4 regions of the Shewanella sp. YLB-07 genome follow, and region 4 is predicted to be linked to each of the others. Evidence: predicted binding sites of a transcription regulator. Region 4 holds the regulator's gene; each other region holds the start of a gene.
What was found. The regulator NrdR, encoded in region 4, represses ribonucleotide reductase genes. The targets are predictions, from matches to a motif close to AAACACNANATNTNGTGTTT.
Positions count from the first base shown of each region.

Region 1: a site for NrdR is predicted at 1,623-1,642, ahead of nrdA (class 1a ribonucleoside-diphosphate reductase subunit alpha). Genes of this name have one in related genera too.
Region 2: a site for NrdR is predicted at 1,692-1,711, ahead of nrdD (anaerobic ribonucleoside-triphosphate reductase). Genes of this name have one in related genera too.
Region 3: a site for NrdR is predicted at 1,898-1,917, ahead of nrdD (anaerobic ribonucleoside-triphosphate reductase). Genes of this name have one in related genera too.

Region 1 covers NZ_VOQB01000006.1:102,830-106,805, reverse strand. Annotated here, with positions in the region: gene ubiG (bifunctional 2-polyprenyl-6-hydroxyphenol methylase/3-demethylubiquinol 3-O-methyltransferase UbiG) at 1-683, shown strand, start outside; gene FS373_RS14580 (HAD family hydrolase) at 683-1,363, shown strand; gene nrdA (class 1a ribonucleoside-diphosphate reductase subunit alpha) at 1,789-3,976, shown strand, end outside.
Region 2 covers NZ_VOQB01000001.1:638,295-642,270, forward strand. Annotated here, with positions in the region: gene FS373_RS02630 (MarR family winged helix-turn-helix transcriptional regulator) at 130-576, shown strand; gene FS373_RS02635 (hypothetical protein) at 693-1,439, shown strand; gene nrdD (anaerobic ribonucleoside-triphosphate reductase) at 1,742-3,859, shown strand; gene nrdG (anaerobic ribonucleoside-triphosphate reductase-activating protein) at 3,954-3,976, shown strand, end outside.
Region 3 covers NZ_VOQB01000002.1:637,947-641,922, reverse strand. Annotated here, with positions in the region: gene nrdD (anaerobic ribonucleoside-triphosphate reductase) at 1-1,867, opposite strand, end outside; gene FS373_RS06660 (hypothetical protein) at 2,170-2,916, opposite strand; gene FS373_RS06655 (MarR family winged helix-turn-helix transcriptional regulator) at 3,033-3,479, opposite strand; gene FS373_RS06650 (NADP-dependent oxidoreductase) at 3,705-3,976, shown strand, end outside.
Region 4 covers NZ_VOQB01000003.1:349,542-353,517, reverse strand. Annotated here, with positions in the region: gene glyA (serine hydroxymethyltransferase) at 1-943, shown strand, start outside; gene nrdR (transcriptional regulator NrdR) at 1,061-1,510, shown strand; gene ribD (bifunctional diaminohydroxyphosphoribosylaminopyrimidine deaminase/5-amino-6-(5-phosphoribosylamino)uracil reductase RibD) at 1,568-2,710, shown strand; gene FS373_RS08365 (riboflavin synthase) at 2,714-3,373, shown strand; gene ribBA (bifunctional 3,4-dihydroxy-2-butanone-4-phosphate synthase/GTP cyclohydrolase II) at 3,478-3,976, shown strand, end outside.

The DNA.
Region 1 (3,976 bases), on a different contig from region 4:
AGATCGCAAAATTCGAAAAAATGGCAGCTACCTGGTGGGATCCAGAAGGCGAATTTAAACCATTACACAAGCTAAACCCGCTTCGACTCAACTATATCGATCAAACCTGTGGTGGTCTGTTTGGTAAGCGAGTCCTGGATGTCGGTTGTGGCGGTGGTATCTTATCTGAGAGCATGGCCCGCATTGGCGCCAAGGTGAATGGCTTAGACATGGGCACCGAGCCTCTAGATGTTGCCAGACTGCACGCCATAGAAACTGGCGTTGAGCTTGACTATATACAAGACACAGCCGAATCTCACCGGGAAACAAATCTTGCTACCTATGATGTGATCACCTGTATGGAGATGCTCGAACACGTACCAGACCCTCGTTCAGTGGTTCAAGCCTGTGCCGATATGGTCAAACCCGGCGGTTATGTGTTCTTCTCCACCATCAATCGAAACCTACGTGCTTATATAGAAACCATCTTAGGCGCCGAATACCTGCTGAAGATGTTGCCTGTGGGAACCCATGACCATAAGAAGTTTATCAAGCCATCGGAGTTAATTTCACTCGCCGAGCATGCCGAGCTGTTCTGTGAAGATGCAACAGGGATCACCTATAACCCGCTAACGGAAACCTTCACTTATACCAAAAGTGTCGATGTGAACTACATGATCGCCACACGTAAGAGTGAAGATTAATGACAACACATCTCGATGAGGCTAGCAACGTCAGAGTAAAAGCTGTGTTATTCGATCTTGACGGTACGCTTGCCGATACCGCACCAGACTTGGTGGCGGCGCTGAATATGAGCCTAGCCGAGTTAGGTTACCCTCAAGTGAGCCTCGAAGAGATGCGCCACATTGCCTCCGATGGCAGTATGGCGCTAGCTAAAGCGGCCTTGCCAGACGTCTCTGAGGAGGTTCACCTTAAGGCGCAGCAGTTACTGCTGAGCTTTTATGCAGAGGTAAACGGTCAATTTTGTCGTTTATTTGCCGGCATAGCTGAGCTGCTCGAGCATTTGGACCATCGAGGGATCCCTTTTGGCATAGTAACTAACAAACCCGCCAGATACACCAGGCCCCTGATTGCAGCCTTAGGTTTGACCCAATCCATGAAAACCGTGATCAGCGGTGACAGCACACTTTACCCTAAACCTCATACCGCTCCCATGCTGCTCGCCTCACAGCAGATAGAGCGCAAGAGCCAAGAGATTCTCTACCTTGGGGATGCGAAACGAGATCTGGTCGCGGCGCGGGCATCGGGAATGCTCGGTGGTGTCGCGCTATGGGGCTATATAGGTGAGACAGACACGCCTGAGAATTGGCCAAGCGATTATCATTTCGACTCCCCCCTGGATGTACTTAAATTTCTCAGTTAGCACACAGGCGTTCTTTGCTCATATAAGGTTCACAAGATCTAAAAGATCGCCAATCGATCATGGGATCTTTTCATCTTGTGTCGTCCGCTCAATATTCCACCTCGATGGGATAAAGCCAATGAATTCCGACCTCAAAGGTTAGCCAATACTAACCCTAAATCTTACCCTCAAGTTATCCACAAGATGACCACAGCTTGTTGAAATAATTGGGACTTGCAAAATCACCCAAACGACACTATCTTGTACCTAAGAAATTTAAAAACACTATATCTTGTGTGTGAGTGACAAATAGAGACACAAGTAGTGACTTGTTTATCGTCATGAAAATGACCAATTCAGGGTGTTAAAATTGGTTGTTATACAGGGAATAGTAGGATGAGCTTAACCCCTCATACTCAAAAAATTATTATCAAGGCCTATCTTTAATGAATAGCAATATGAAAGTCACCAAACGTAGTGGCGAGCGCGAGACCATCGACCTAGAGAAAATCCACCGCGTGATCACTTGGGCAGCCAAAGATCTTAAAAATGTTTCGGTATCAGAAGTGGAACTCAGATCACATCTGCAATTTTTCGATGGTATTCCTACCGAAGCTATTCATGAAACGATTATAAAGGCCGCTGCCGATCTCATCTCACCAGAAGCACCAGATTACCAGTTCCTCTCAGCCCGCTTAGCCGTCTTTCATTTAAGAAAGAAAGCATTTGGCCAGTTTGAGCCGCCTAAACTGTATGACCATGTTGTGAAATTGGTTGAGTCAGGTAAATATGACCAACATATACTTGAAGATTACAGCCGCGAAGAACTCTATATCTTAGATGGTTATGTGGATCACTGGCGCGATATGAGTTTTTCCTATGCGGCAGTCAAACAACTGGAAGGTAAGTATCTGGTGCAAAACCGGGTCACTCACGAGATATATGAGAGTGCGCAGTTCCTCTATATCTTAGTCGCCGCCTGTTTGTTCGCTAAATATCCAAGAGATACACGCCTAAGCTACATTAAACGTTTCTATGATGCGGTCTCCACCTTTAAAATCTCACTGCCAACACCGATCATGGCAGGGGTGCGTACCCCTACACGCCAATTTAGCTCATGTGTGTTGATCGAATGTGGCGATAGCCTAGATTCAATCAATGCAACGGCCTCTTCTATCGTTAAATATGTCAGCCAGCGCGCCGGCATAGGTGTGAATGCGGGCCGAATTAGAGCCTTAGGTAGTCCTATCCGCGGCGGTGAGGCATTCCATACCGGGTGTCTGCCTTTCTTTAAATATTTTCAGACCGCTGTTAAATCTTGTTCTCAGGGCGGCGTTCGTGGTGGTGCAGCCACCTTGTTCTACCCTCTCTGGCATCTTGAAGTCGAATCTCTGCTGGTATTGAAGAATAACCGTGGTGTCGAAGATAACCGTGTCCGTCATCTGGATTATGGTGTTCAGCTCAATAAACTCATGTATCAACGCTTGATCAAAGGCGGAATGATCAGTTTATTTAGCCCATCGGATGTACCTGGGCTTTATGATGCATTTTTTGCAGATCAGGACGAATTCGAACGTCTGTATCTTCAATATGAAGCCGATGCCTCTGTGCGCAAAACACAGATTAAGGCGACAGAGCTGTTCTCATTGATGATGCAGGAACGTGCCTCTACCGGCCGTATTTATATTCAAAATGTGGATCATTGTAATACCCACAGTCCTTTTGACAGTAAGGTTGCACCGATCAGACAGTCAAACCTGTGTCTTGAGATTGCACTGCCGACTAAGCCGCTCAACAACATAGATGATCCTGAAGGTGAAATAGCCCTCTGTACCTTGTCTGCTTTAAACTTAGGTGCGATCAAGGATCTATCCGAACTCGAGCCTTTGGCAGACCTGGCAGTGAGAGCCCTGGATAATTTACTCGATTACCAGGATTACCCTATCATCGCTGCACGTAAGTCTTCGATGAATCGTCGTACCTTGGGCATAGGCGTGATTAACTTTGCTAATTACTTGGCGAAGGAAGGTGTACGCTACTCAGATGGCTCGGCTAATAACATCACCCATAAAACATTCGAAGCCATACAGTACTACCTACTCAAGGCTTCGATGAATTTGGCCAAAGAGCAAGGCCCCTGCCCATTATTCCATGAAACGACGTATTCAAAGGGTGTGCTGCCCATCGATACCTATAAGCGTGCTCTGGATAAGATATGTGATGAGCCATTGCATATGGATTGGGAAACACTACGTCAAGACATCGTTAAACATGGACTGCGTAACTCCACCTTATCTGCTCTGATGCCATCAGAAACATCATCGCAGATCTCCAACGCGACTAACGGCATCGAGCCACCGCGTGGACTCATCAGTGTTAAGTCGAGTAAAGATGGCCAGCTAAAGCAAGTGGTGCCGGATTTCGAGAAGTATCAGCATAGCTATGAGCTGCTTTGGCAGATGCCCAATAATGATGGCTACATACAGCTTGTGGGCTTGATGCAGAAATTTGTCGACCAAGCCATCTCGGCAAACACGAACTATGACCCAAGCCGATTCGAAGGTAACAAGGTCCCGATGCAGGTATTATTGAAAGACCTGTTGAATGCCTACAAACTCGGAGTCAAGACGCTCT
Region 2 (3,976 bases), on a different contig from region 4:
GTGTAGATTCGTTAAAATATAGAGTGTAGATGCGGGTACAATGACTGCCAGCGATCTTGTAAACTTAATCAAGCAAAATGCTGAATAACGCCTAAGGTATGAATAGTGACCGATAATCTTCATTTAAAAATGAACACAAACGATACACAAGCAAGCAGTTGCCTGTCGGACAACGTCTGTTTTGCCCTGTATACCGCAGGTAATGCCCTAGTGCGTGCCTATCGTCCCTTACTGGATGAATGTGGCTTAACCTATCCACAATACCTGGTGATGCAGGCGCTCTGGTTAAATGATGGTGTCAGTTTGACTCACCTGTCTCAGGCGACACGTCTGGATTTAGGCACCTTGACGCCCATAGTCAAGCGGTTAGAGAACAAAGACTTGTTGATCCGTGCCATCGACGCCGAGGATGAGCGCAAGAAGGTCATCAGAACCACTCATGAGGGGCTCTCGTTGAAACAAGAGGCATTAGCACTCAAGCAAGTCTTGCTCGATAAAGTCACCCTCTCTGAGCCTGAAATAGAGTCTCTGAGGAAGATGTGCATGACCTTAACTCAAGACTTAAATAGGAAATAATGAGATAGATTCAGCATGTTTATGGTTTTCTCTTCATTATTTGTCATTTAATTTATTTTACGGCATGTTTCCTGCTTAATAGTTGCATATTTCTTTTTTATGTCGGTATTTTGACAATGAATCCAATCACTAGCCTTGCCAGCCAAATTAACTCAGGGACTATCGCCGGAGGTAATGCCAATTCTGCCGGGGCGAAGAGTACCAGCCTGGCCGACAGTTATGGTGTTAACAGTCATCAGACTGAAGCTGGCTCGAGCAGTGATAAGGTCAGCCTGAGTCAATCGAAAGAGGCGGCGACTGGGCTCAATAGGGATGGGATTAAAGACGAATCGGTGTCTCTGTCACCTAGGGCTGCCAGGGCACAAAAAATTGAAGCCATGGCGAAAGACTTTTTCTCTAAGGGGGACTTCTCTGCTGCCGATCTGCCAAAACTTATCCAACGCTTGCATCAAGACGGGATCTTGTCAGATACCCAGCTGAATCGTCTGTCAGAAGGCGGCTTCGACTTACCAAAAGTTCAAGGTCAGCCCGATGATTTTAAAGCATTTATTCAAGATAAGCGTGAAGAGTTAACCGCCAATGGCGACACCCAAGGTATGACAGGTGTCCTGATTAGCCTACTCGATGATGCCGAGAGCGTGCTTAATCAAATGGATAATGCACAGAGTAAAGAGGTGGGTCAGCAAGCGACTCGGGTATCGGCTCAATTGAATATTTATCTTAAGAGTGATACCCAGATGTCATCGAGCGATCGTGAGCAGTGGCAGGGGCTTAAATCTGTGATGCAGCTTGCATCCTCCATGGGAGAAAATCAACAAGCGGTCGGCATGGTAAATAGTTACCTGAGTCTCGGCAGATTTTAGTACTCTTACCATGTAAGTTTTTCAGTGTTATCCACTTTTTCGAATACTTTTGTTTCGTTTTCTCATTTGTTCTATCTGCCAGTCCATCTAGCTTGCTTCATTCCTAAGGTCAAGGCCACTCTTATCAATAAGTGGTCTTGTTGGCAGGAATAATTTCTTGTTAAAACCTATCCCCAAAATCATGATCTCGATCAATGTTCTTTCTATGACTTTGTAGCTTAATACACAGCATATTGTGTTCCACGGTTAATTTAGCACTATATATGGTGTTATTTCGACGTCACTTGAGGAGAGATTGAACAATGCCAGTGGTTATTAAGCGGGATGGTTACCGCACGCCTTTTGACGAAACAAGGATTAGAGACGCTGTGGTGGCTGCAGCGAACTCGGCAGGTATTGAAGACAAGAGTTACGCCGTGAGTGTTGCCTCCTCTGTCGCTAAATGTGTGGCAGAACATGCTGAGATAGATATTCACGAGCTACAGGACTTGGTCGAGAATCACTTGATGGAAGGCCCTTATAAGTCCCTCGCTCGCGTCTATATCGAGTATCGTCATGATAGAGATCTGCACCGTGAAACAAGCAGTCGATTGAACCAGGAGATCCGCGGTTTAGTCGATCAGACCAATGCGGCTCTGATGAATGAAAATGCCAATAAAGACGCTAAAGTGATCCCGACTCAGCGCGACTTGTTAGCGGGTATCGTGGCTAAACATTATGCTACCCGACATATTTTACCCAAAGATGTGGTTGCCGCTCATGAGTCCGGTGAGATCCATTATCACGATCTCGATTATGCGCCTTTCTTCCCCATGTTTAACTGCATGCTGATCGATCTCAGTGGCATGTTGACTAAGGGCTTCAAGATGGGTAACGCCGAGATTGAGACGCCTAAATCTATCTCTACAGCAACGGCCGTGACGGCGCAGATCATCGCCCAGGTAGCCAGTCATATCTATGGTGGTACCACGATTAATCGTATCGATGAAGTCCTGGCTCCTTTTGTTGCTAAGAGTTACGACAAGCAGTATCAGCTGGCGTTGGACTGGGGGATCACAGATGCGAAAGCCTTCGCTACCGCGCAGACTACAAAAGAGTGCCATGATGCGTTCCAGTCTCTTGAGTATGAGGTCAATACCTTACATACGGCCAATGGACAGACACCCTTTGTCACCTTTGGTTTCGGTTTAGGCACCTCCTGGGAGTCTCGCCTCATTCAGTCATCTATGATGAAGGTTCGTATTGCGGGTCTGGGTAAGAATCGTAAGACGGCAGTATTCCCTAAGCTAGTCTTTGCCATTCGCGATGGTATTAATCACAAGGCGGGTGACTGTAACTATGATATCAAGCAACTTGCGCTTAAATGCGCCACGACCCGCATGTATCCGGATATCCTCAACTATGAGCAAGTAGAGAAAGTGACCGGCTCTTTTAAGACTCCTATGGGGTGCCGCAGCTTCCTTGGGACCTATGAAGAAGATGGTGAGCTGATCCACGAAGGTCGTAATAACTTAGGTGTGGTGAGTCTGAACCTACCAAGGATTGCGCTGGAAGCCAAAGGCGATGAAGCGGAATTTTATCGCATCTTAGATCTGCGTCTCGCCATCGCCCGTAAGGCTCTGGATACCAGAATTGAGCGTTTAGAAGGCGTGAAAGCGCGTGTGGCGCCAATCCTGTATATGGAAGGGGCTTGTGGAGTCAGGCTTAGAGCCGATGATGATATCTCAAGTATCTTCAAAAATGGTCGCGCCTCGATTTCTCTGGGCTATATCGGATTACATGAGACGATCAATGCCCTCTACGGCACAGATAAGCATGTTTATGATTGTGAAACCTTGCGTCAAAAAGCCATTGAAGTCATCGAGTATATGAAAGCAGCGACCAACAAGTGGCGAGAGGAGACCAGCTATGCCTTCAGTCTCTACAGCACACCTAGTGAAAACCTCTGCAGCCGTTTCTGTAAGCTCGACACTCAGGTCTTTGGCGTGATCGAAGGAGTGACGCAGAAGGGCTATTACACCAATAGCTTTCATCTCGATGTTGAAAAGCAAGTTAATCCATACGACAAGTTGGATTTTGAGCAGCCTTACCCTGCATTAACTAATGGCGGTTTCATCTGTTACGGCGAATATCCGAATATGCAGAATAATCTCGAGGCATTGGAAGATGTGTGGGATTACAGTTATAGCCGAGTGCCATATTACGGTACCAATACGCCTATCGATGAGTGTTATGACTGTGGCTTTACTGGCGAGTTTGAATGTACCAGCAAGGGCTTCACCTGCCCTAAGTGTGGTAATCATGAACCGAGTCGGGTCTCTGTGACTCGTAGAGTCTGTGGCTACTTAGGCAGTCCCGATGCGAGGCCCTTCAACTTTGGTAAGCAAGAAGAAGTGAAGCGCCGGGTAAAGCACCTTTAATAAATCTGCTTCGCTTATTTATATGTAATAAAAAGCAAGGTGTTACAGAGTCAGTAGCGCCTTCTCTATTTACTCGGCAGGTTGGAATTGTGCTATGAACTACCATCAATATTATCC
Region 3 (3,976 bases), on a different contig from region 4:
CATCTTCCAATGCCTCGAGATTATTCTGCATATTCGGATATTCGCCGTAACAGATGAAACCGCCATTAGTTAATGCAGGGTAAGGCTGCTCAAAATCCAACTTGTCGTATGGATTAACTTGCTTTTCAACATCGAGATGAAAGCTATTGGTGTAATAGCCCTTCTGCGTCACTCCTTCGATCACGCCAAAGACCTGAGTGTCGAGCTTACAGAAACGGCTGCAGAGGTTTTCACTAGGTGTGCTGTAGAGACTGAAGGCATAGCTGGTCTCCTCTCGCCACTTGTTGGTCGCTGCTTTCATATACTCGATGACTTCAATGGCTTTTTGACGCAAGGTTTCACAATCATAAACATGCTTATCTGTGCCGTAGAGGGCATTGATCGTCTCATGTAATCCGATATAGCCCAGAGAAATCGAGGCGCGACCATTTTTGAAGATACTTGAGATATCATCATCGGCTCTAAGCCTGACTCCACAAGCCCCTTCCATATACAGGATTGGCGCCACACGCGCTTTCACGCCTTCTAAACGCTCAATTCTGGTATCCAGAGCCTTACGGGCGATGGCGAGACGCAGATCTAAGATGCGATAAAATTCCGCTTCATCGCCTTTGGCTTCCAGCGCAATCCTTGGTAGGTTCAGACTCACCACACCTAAGTTATTACGACCTTCGTGGATCAGCTCACCATCTTCTTCATAGGTCCCAAGGAAGCTGCGGCACCCCATAGGAGTCTTAAAAGAGCCGGTCACTTTCTCTACTTGCTCATAGTTGAGGATATCCGGATACATGCGGGTCGTGGCGCATTTAAGCGCAAGTTGCTTGATATCATAGTTACAGTCACCCGCCTTGTGATTAATACCATCGCGAATGGCAAAGACTAGCTTAGGGAATACTGCCGTCTTACGATTCTTACCCAGACCCGCAATACGAACCTTCATCATAGATGACTGAATGAGGCGAGACTCCCAGGAGGTGCCTAAACCGAAACCAAAGGTGACAAAGGGTGTCTGTCCATTGGCCGTATGTAAGGTATTGACCTCATACTCAAGAGACTGGAACGCATCATGGCACTCTTTTGTAGTCTGCGCGGTAGCGAAGGCTTTCGCATCTGTGATCCCCCAGTCCAACGCCAGCTGATACTGCTTGTCGTAACTCTTAGCAACAAAAGGAGCCAGGACTTCATCGATACGATTAATCGTGGTACCACCATAGATATGACTGGCTACCTGGGCGATGATCTGCGCCGTCACGGCCGTTGCTGTAGAGATAGATTTAGGCGTCTCAATCTCGGCGTTACCCATCTTGAAGCCCTTAGTCAACATGCCACTGAGATCGATCAGCATGCAGTTAAACATGGGGAAGAAAGGCGCATAATCGAGATCGTGATAATGGATCTCACCGGACTCATGAGCGGCAACCACATCTTTGGGTAAAATATGTCGGGTAGCATAATGTTTAGCCACGATACCCGCTAACAAGTCGCGCTGAGTCGGGATCACTTTAGCGTCTTTATTGGCATTTTCATTCATCAGAGCCGCATTGGTCTGATCGACTAAACCGCGGATCTCCTGGTTCAATCGACTGCTTGTTTCACGGTGCAGATCTCTATCATGACGATACTCGATATAGACGCGAGCGAGGGACTTATAAGGGCCTTCCATCAAGTGATTCTCGACCAAGTCCTGTAGCTCGTGAATATCTATCTCAGCATGTTCTGCCACACATTTAGCGACAGAGGAGGCAACACTCACGGCGTAACTCTTGTCTTCAATACCTGCCGAGTTCGCTGCAGCCACCACAGCGTCTCTAATCCTTGTTTCGTCAAAAGGCGTGCGGTAACCATCCCGCTTAATAACCACTGGCATTGTTCAATCTCTCCTCAAGTGACGTCGAAATAACACCATATATAGTGCTAAATTAACCGTGGAACACAATATGCTGTGTATTAAGCTACAAAGTCATAGAAAGAACATTGATCGAGATCATGATTTTGGGGATAGGTTTTAACAAGAAATTATTCCTGCCAACAAGACCACTTATTGATAAGAGTGGCCTTGACCTTAGGAATGAAGCAAGCTAGATGGACTGGCAGATAGAACAAATGAGAAAACGAAACAAAAGTATTCGAAAAAGTGGATAACACTGAAAAACTTACATGGTAAGAGTACTAAAATCTGCCGAGACTCAGGTAACTATTTACCATGCCGACCGCTTGTTGATTTTCTCCCATGGAGGATGCAAGCTGCATCACAGATTTAAGCCCCTGCCACTGCTCACGATCGCTCGATGACATCTGGGTATCACTCTTAAGATAAATATTCAATTGAGCCGATACCCGAGTCGCTTGCTGACCCACCTCTTTACTCTGTGCATTATCCATTTGATTAAGCACGCTCTCGGCATCATCGAGTAGGCTAATCAGGACACCTGTCATACCTTGGGTGTCGCCATTGGCGGTTAACTCTTCACGCTTATCTTGAATAAATGCTTTAAAATCATCGGGCTGACCTTGAACTTTTGGTAAGTCGAAGCCGCCTTCTGACAGACGATTCAGCTGGGTATCTGACAAGATCCCGTCTTGATGCAAGCGTTGGATAAGTTTTGGCAGATCGGCAGCAGAGAAGTCCCCCTTAGAGAAAAAGTCTTTCGCCATGGCTTCAATTTTTTGTGCCCTGGCAGCCCTAGGTGACAGAGACACCGATTCGTCTTTAATCCCATCCCTATTGAGCCCAGTCGCCGCCTCTTTCGATTGACTCAGGCTGACCTTATCACTGCTCGAGCCAGCTTCAGTCTGATGACTGTTAACACCATAACTGTCGGCCAGGCTGGTACTCTTCGCCCCGGCAGAATTGGCATTACCTCCGGCGATAGTCCCTGAGTTAATTTGGCTGGCAAGGCTAGTGATTGGATTCATTGTCAAAATACCGACATAAAAAAGAAATATGCAACTATTAAGCAGGAAACATGCCGTAAAATAAATTAAATGACAAATAATGAAGAGAAAACCATAAACATGCTGAATCTATCTCATTATTTCCTATTTAAGTCTTGAGTTAAGGTCATGCACATCTTCCTCAGAGACTCTATTTCAGGCTCAGAGAGGGTGACTTTATCGAGCAAGACTTGCTTGAGTGCTAATGCCTCTTGTTTCAACGAGAGCCCCTCATGAGTGGTTCTGATGACCTTCTTGCGCTCATCCTCGGCGTCGATGGCACGGATCAACAAGTCTTTGTTCTCTAACCGCTTGACTATGGGCGTCAAGGTGCCTAAATCCAGACGTGTCGCCTGAGACAGGTGAGTCAAACTGACACCATCATTTAACCAGAGCGCCTGCATCACCAGGTATTGTGGATAGGTTAAGCCACATTCATCCAGTAAGGGACGATAGGCACGCACTAGGGCATTACCTGCGGTATACAGGGCAAAACAGACGTTGTCCGACAGGCAACTGCTTGCTTGTGTATCGTTTGTGTTCATTTTTAAATGAAGATTATCGGTCACTATTCATACCTTAGGCGTTATTCAGCATTTTGCTTGATTAAGTTTACAAGATCGCTGGCAGTCATTGTACCCGCATCTACACTCTATATTTTAACGAATCTACACATTGAACTTTTAATTTGCGCGCAAACTAGTTGCGCGGTAAAAAGTTTAAGTGTAGAGTTTACCACAATTAATTAGCGCGCAAAGCAAAGAGGTTTTATGAACGCCAATCAGATCCTATTAGACTCTCGCCCAGAGGGTATGCCTACAGCAGATAATTTCAAACAGACATCGGTGGAGTTGCCGACTATCACCAACGGTGAATTTCTGGTTAAAAACCTGTGGATGTCGGTAGACCCTTATATGCGTGGTCGCATGATCGATAGAGAGAGCTATATTACACCATTTCAGATAGGCCAGGTACTGGAAGGCGGTTCGATAGGCGAAGTGATAGAGTCCAACAATCCCGAGTTCCCAATCGGCAGCAAAGT
Region 4 (3,976 bases):
ATTTATGGCTCTGCTTCAAGGCGGCGACACTGTACTGGGTATGAGTCTGGCTCATGGTGGTCATCTGACTCACGGTTCACACGTTAGCTTCTCAGGTAAACTGTATAATGCGGTTCAATACGGTATCGATGAGACTACGGGTAAGATAGATTACGCCGAAGTTGAGCGCCTTGCTATCGAGCATAAGCCTAAGATGATCATCGCAGGTTTTAGTGCTTATTCAGGCATCGTCGACTGGAGCAAGTTCCGTGAAATTGCCGATAAAGTTGGTGCTTACCTGTTCGTCGATATGGCACACGTTGCCGGCCTGATTGCTGCGGGTATCTACCCGAATCCTCTCCCACACGCTCACGTTGTGACTACTACAACCCATAAGACCTTAGCCGGTCCGCGTGGTGGTTTGATCCTTTCGGCTATCGATGATGAAGCTATCTACAAGAAGCTAAACTCTGCGGTATTCCCTGGTGGTCAAGGTGGTCCTTTGATGCACGTTATCGCTGCTAAAGCGGTTGCATTTAAAGAAGCGCTAGAGCCTGAGTTTACTGTATATCAGAAGCAAGTCGTTGTTAATGCCAAGGCGATGGCAAAGACCTTCATCGAGCGTGGCTACGATGTGGTTTCTGGCGGTACCGATAACCATCTATTCTTGCTGGATTTGATCAGCAAAGATATGACGGGTAAAGATGCCGATGCGGCGCTGGGTCTTGCTAACATCACAGTGAATAAGAATTCGGTACCAAACGATCCACGTTCACCATTTGTGACTTCGGGTCTACGTATAGGTTCTCCTGCCATCACTCGCCGCGGCTTCAAGGAAGAGCAAGCAGTTGAGCTGACTAACTGGATGTGTGATGTGTTGGATGACATCACTAATGAAGGCACTATCGAGCGTGTTAAGAAGCAGGTTCTGGAACTGTGTGCTAAGTTCCCTGTTTACGGTTAACCTTTAAGGTTAATTCAGGTAAACTTCGATGGCCGCTACTTAGCGGCCATTTTTGTTGGTTTTTTCGTTAGAGTAAAAATGCCATTAGTTTTTTTCTCACTTATTTTTGGAGGCTCGATGCATTGTCCTTTCTGTAGCGCAACCGATACTAAGGTGATCGATTCTCGTCTGGTGGCCGGCGGACATCAGGTAAGACGACGCCGAGAGTGCGTCCAGTGTCACGAGAGATATACCACTTTTGAAGGTGCCGAACTTGTGATGCCCCGAGTGATAAAGCAAGACGGCAGTCGCCAGCCTTTCGATGAAGAGAAACTCAGGGGCGGCATGCTGAGGGCGGTAGAGAAGCGCCCCGTCTCTATTGATCAGATAGAGCAAGCCCTGACTAAGATCAAGTCGACCCTGAGGGCAACCGGCGAGCGTGAGGTCAAGTCTGAGCTTATCGGCAATTTGATGATGGATCAGCTGGTGGGCCTGGATAAGGTCGCCTATATCCGTTTTGCCTCGGTCTACCGGGCGTTCGAAGATGTTTCCGAGTTTGGTGATGCTATCGCCAAGCTGCAGAAGTAAATAAAGTTTCAATCCCATCGATTAGTGATTTTTTAAACTTTTTTGGTCTGTGAACTTATGTGGTCAATAGAAGATACTGAATTTATGAGCCGTGCAATCAAACTTGCACGTCGAGGTTTATATACCACTCGCCCTAATCCCTGTGTCGGTTGCGTCATCACATTAGATGATAAGATCCTCGGTGAAGGTTTTCATATTCGCGCCGGCGGCCCTCATGCCGAGGTGCATGCCTTAGCCATGGCCACGGAGCGCGCCGGCGGCCTAGCCGATCTAAAGGGCGCGACAGCTTATGTGACCCTGGAGCCTTGTAGCCATTATGGCCGCACGCCTCCTTGCGCAGAGGCGCTGATTAAACACGGTATATCCCGTGTCGTGGTGGCCGTAGAAGATCCCAATCCTCAGGTATCGGGTCGAGGCATTAAGATGCTCAAGGATGCCGGCATAAAGGTCGATGTTGGCCTGCTTGGTGATGAGGCTGCTCAAATTAATCCTGGCTTTATGAAGCGTATGCAAAGCGCGCTTCCTTGGGTGACGGTAAAACTTGCCGCTAGCTTAGATGGCAAGACGGCCTTGAGTAACGGCGCATCAAAATGGATCTCCGGCCCTGAGTCTCGCCGTGATGTGCAGCGCTTAAGAGCGCGGAGCTGCGCCTTGGTGACTGGCATCGAAACCGTATTGTTAGATGACCCATCCCTCAATGTGCGTCACAGTGAATTAGGCTTGTTATCGCAGCAAGTCGATGCAGACTCATTGCACCAGCCACTTAGAGTCATACTCGACAGCCGCGCCAGACTCACATCATCAGCGAAACTGTTTGCTATCACCAGCCCTATCTTACTGGTTTCTTGTGTCGATTATCCTCAGGCTGAACAGGACGCTTGGCCTAAGCATGTCTCCGGGCTCACACTGGCCCCAGATGATGACGGCAGAGTCGAGTTGACGGCGCTGTTTTCTCACTTAGGTAAAACCTGTAATTCAGTGTTAATCGAAGCAGGAGCAACACTGGCCGGCAGTGTCATTAGCCAGAATCATGCCGATGAGTTAATCCTCTATCAGGCGATGAAGCTTTTAGGCTCGAACGGACGTAATTTAATCTCTCTGCCTGACTATACAGATATGGCAGACATTCCATCCATCGAATTAATCGATGAACGTAAATTGGGTGATGACACCCGTTTGACGTTAAAAATAAGGTCATAATTCATGTTTACCGGGATCATAGAGTCAGTTGGAACCTTAAGAAAGATAGAGCGGCTAGGTGATGATATTCGCCTCAACGTGGCGAGTAATAAACTCGACCTGTCCGATGTGCGTCTAGGGGATAGCATAGCCACCAATGGCGTCTGTTTGACCGTCGTCGAATGCCTCAGTGATGGTTATGTCGCCGATATCTCGGCTGAAACAGTGAGCCTGACAGGCTTTGCCAAATACCAGGTGGGTACCAGAGTTAACCTTGAAAAAGCCGTGACGCCAACCACTCGATTAGGTGGACATATGGTTAGCGGTCATGTTGATGGCGTGGCGACCGTGGATGACAGGCAATACCGGGGTAAGGCCATCGAGTTCTGGCTGAGCGCACCGGCAGAGTTGGCCCGTTATATCGCCCACAAAGGCTCGATCACCATAGATGGGGTGAGCCTGACCGTGAATGAGGTGCAAGACAATCGCTTCAGACTGACTATTGTGCCTCATACCGCCACAGAGACGACCCTTGAAAGTCTCAAGGCGGGTGACAAGGTGAATATCGAAGTCGACCTGATTGCCCGTCATTTAGAGCGTTTGATGACATATACCAATAAAGAAACGCAGCCTGAGTCAAATGTGACCATGGATCTGTTAGCTCGCTCAGGTTTTTTGCGTTAGACACTAGAATACCTGTGAATAGAAGATTAAATTGATAATAAAATATCGGTTCATAGGTTTTGCCTAAACCAGATACTCGAAACTATAAAATTTAAGGCCTTACAATGTCGTTACACAGTATAGAAGAGATCATCGAAGATATTCGTCTCGGTAAAATGGTTATCTTGATGGACGATGAAGATCGTGAGAATGAAGGCGATCTGATCATGGCTGCAGACATGATCACGGCACAAGCGATTAACTTTATGGCGACCTTCGGCCGCGGATTGATCTGTCAGACATTGACTCAATCACGTTGTCAGCAGCTGAACTTACCTTTGATGGTCGTCAATAATAATGCCCAGTTTTCGACTAACTTCACTATGTCTATCGAGGCTGCTGAAGGAGTGACTACCGGTATATCGGCGCAAGACAGAGCGGTGACGGTGAAAGCTGCGGTCGCAAAAGAGGCTAAGGCCAGTGACATAGTGCAGCCGGGTCATATCTTTCCCTTGATGGCGAAAGAGGGCGGAGTGCTTATTCGTGCGGGTCATACCGAGGCGGGTTGTGATTTAGCCAGGCTGGCAGGTTTTGAAGCGTCATCTGTGATTGTCGAAATATTGA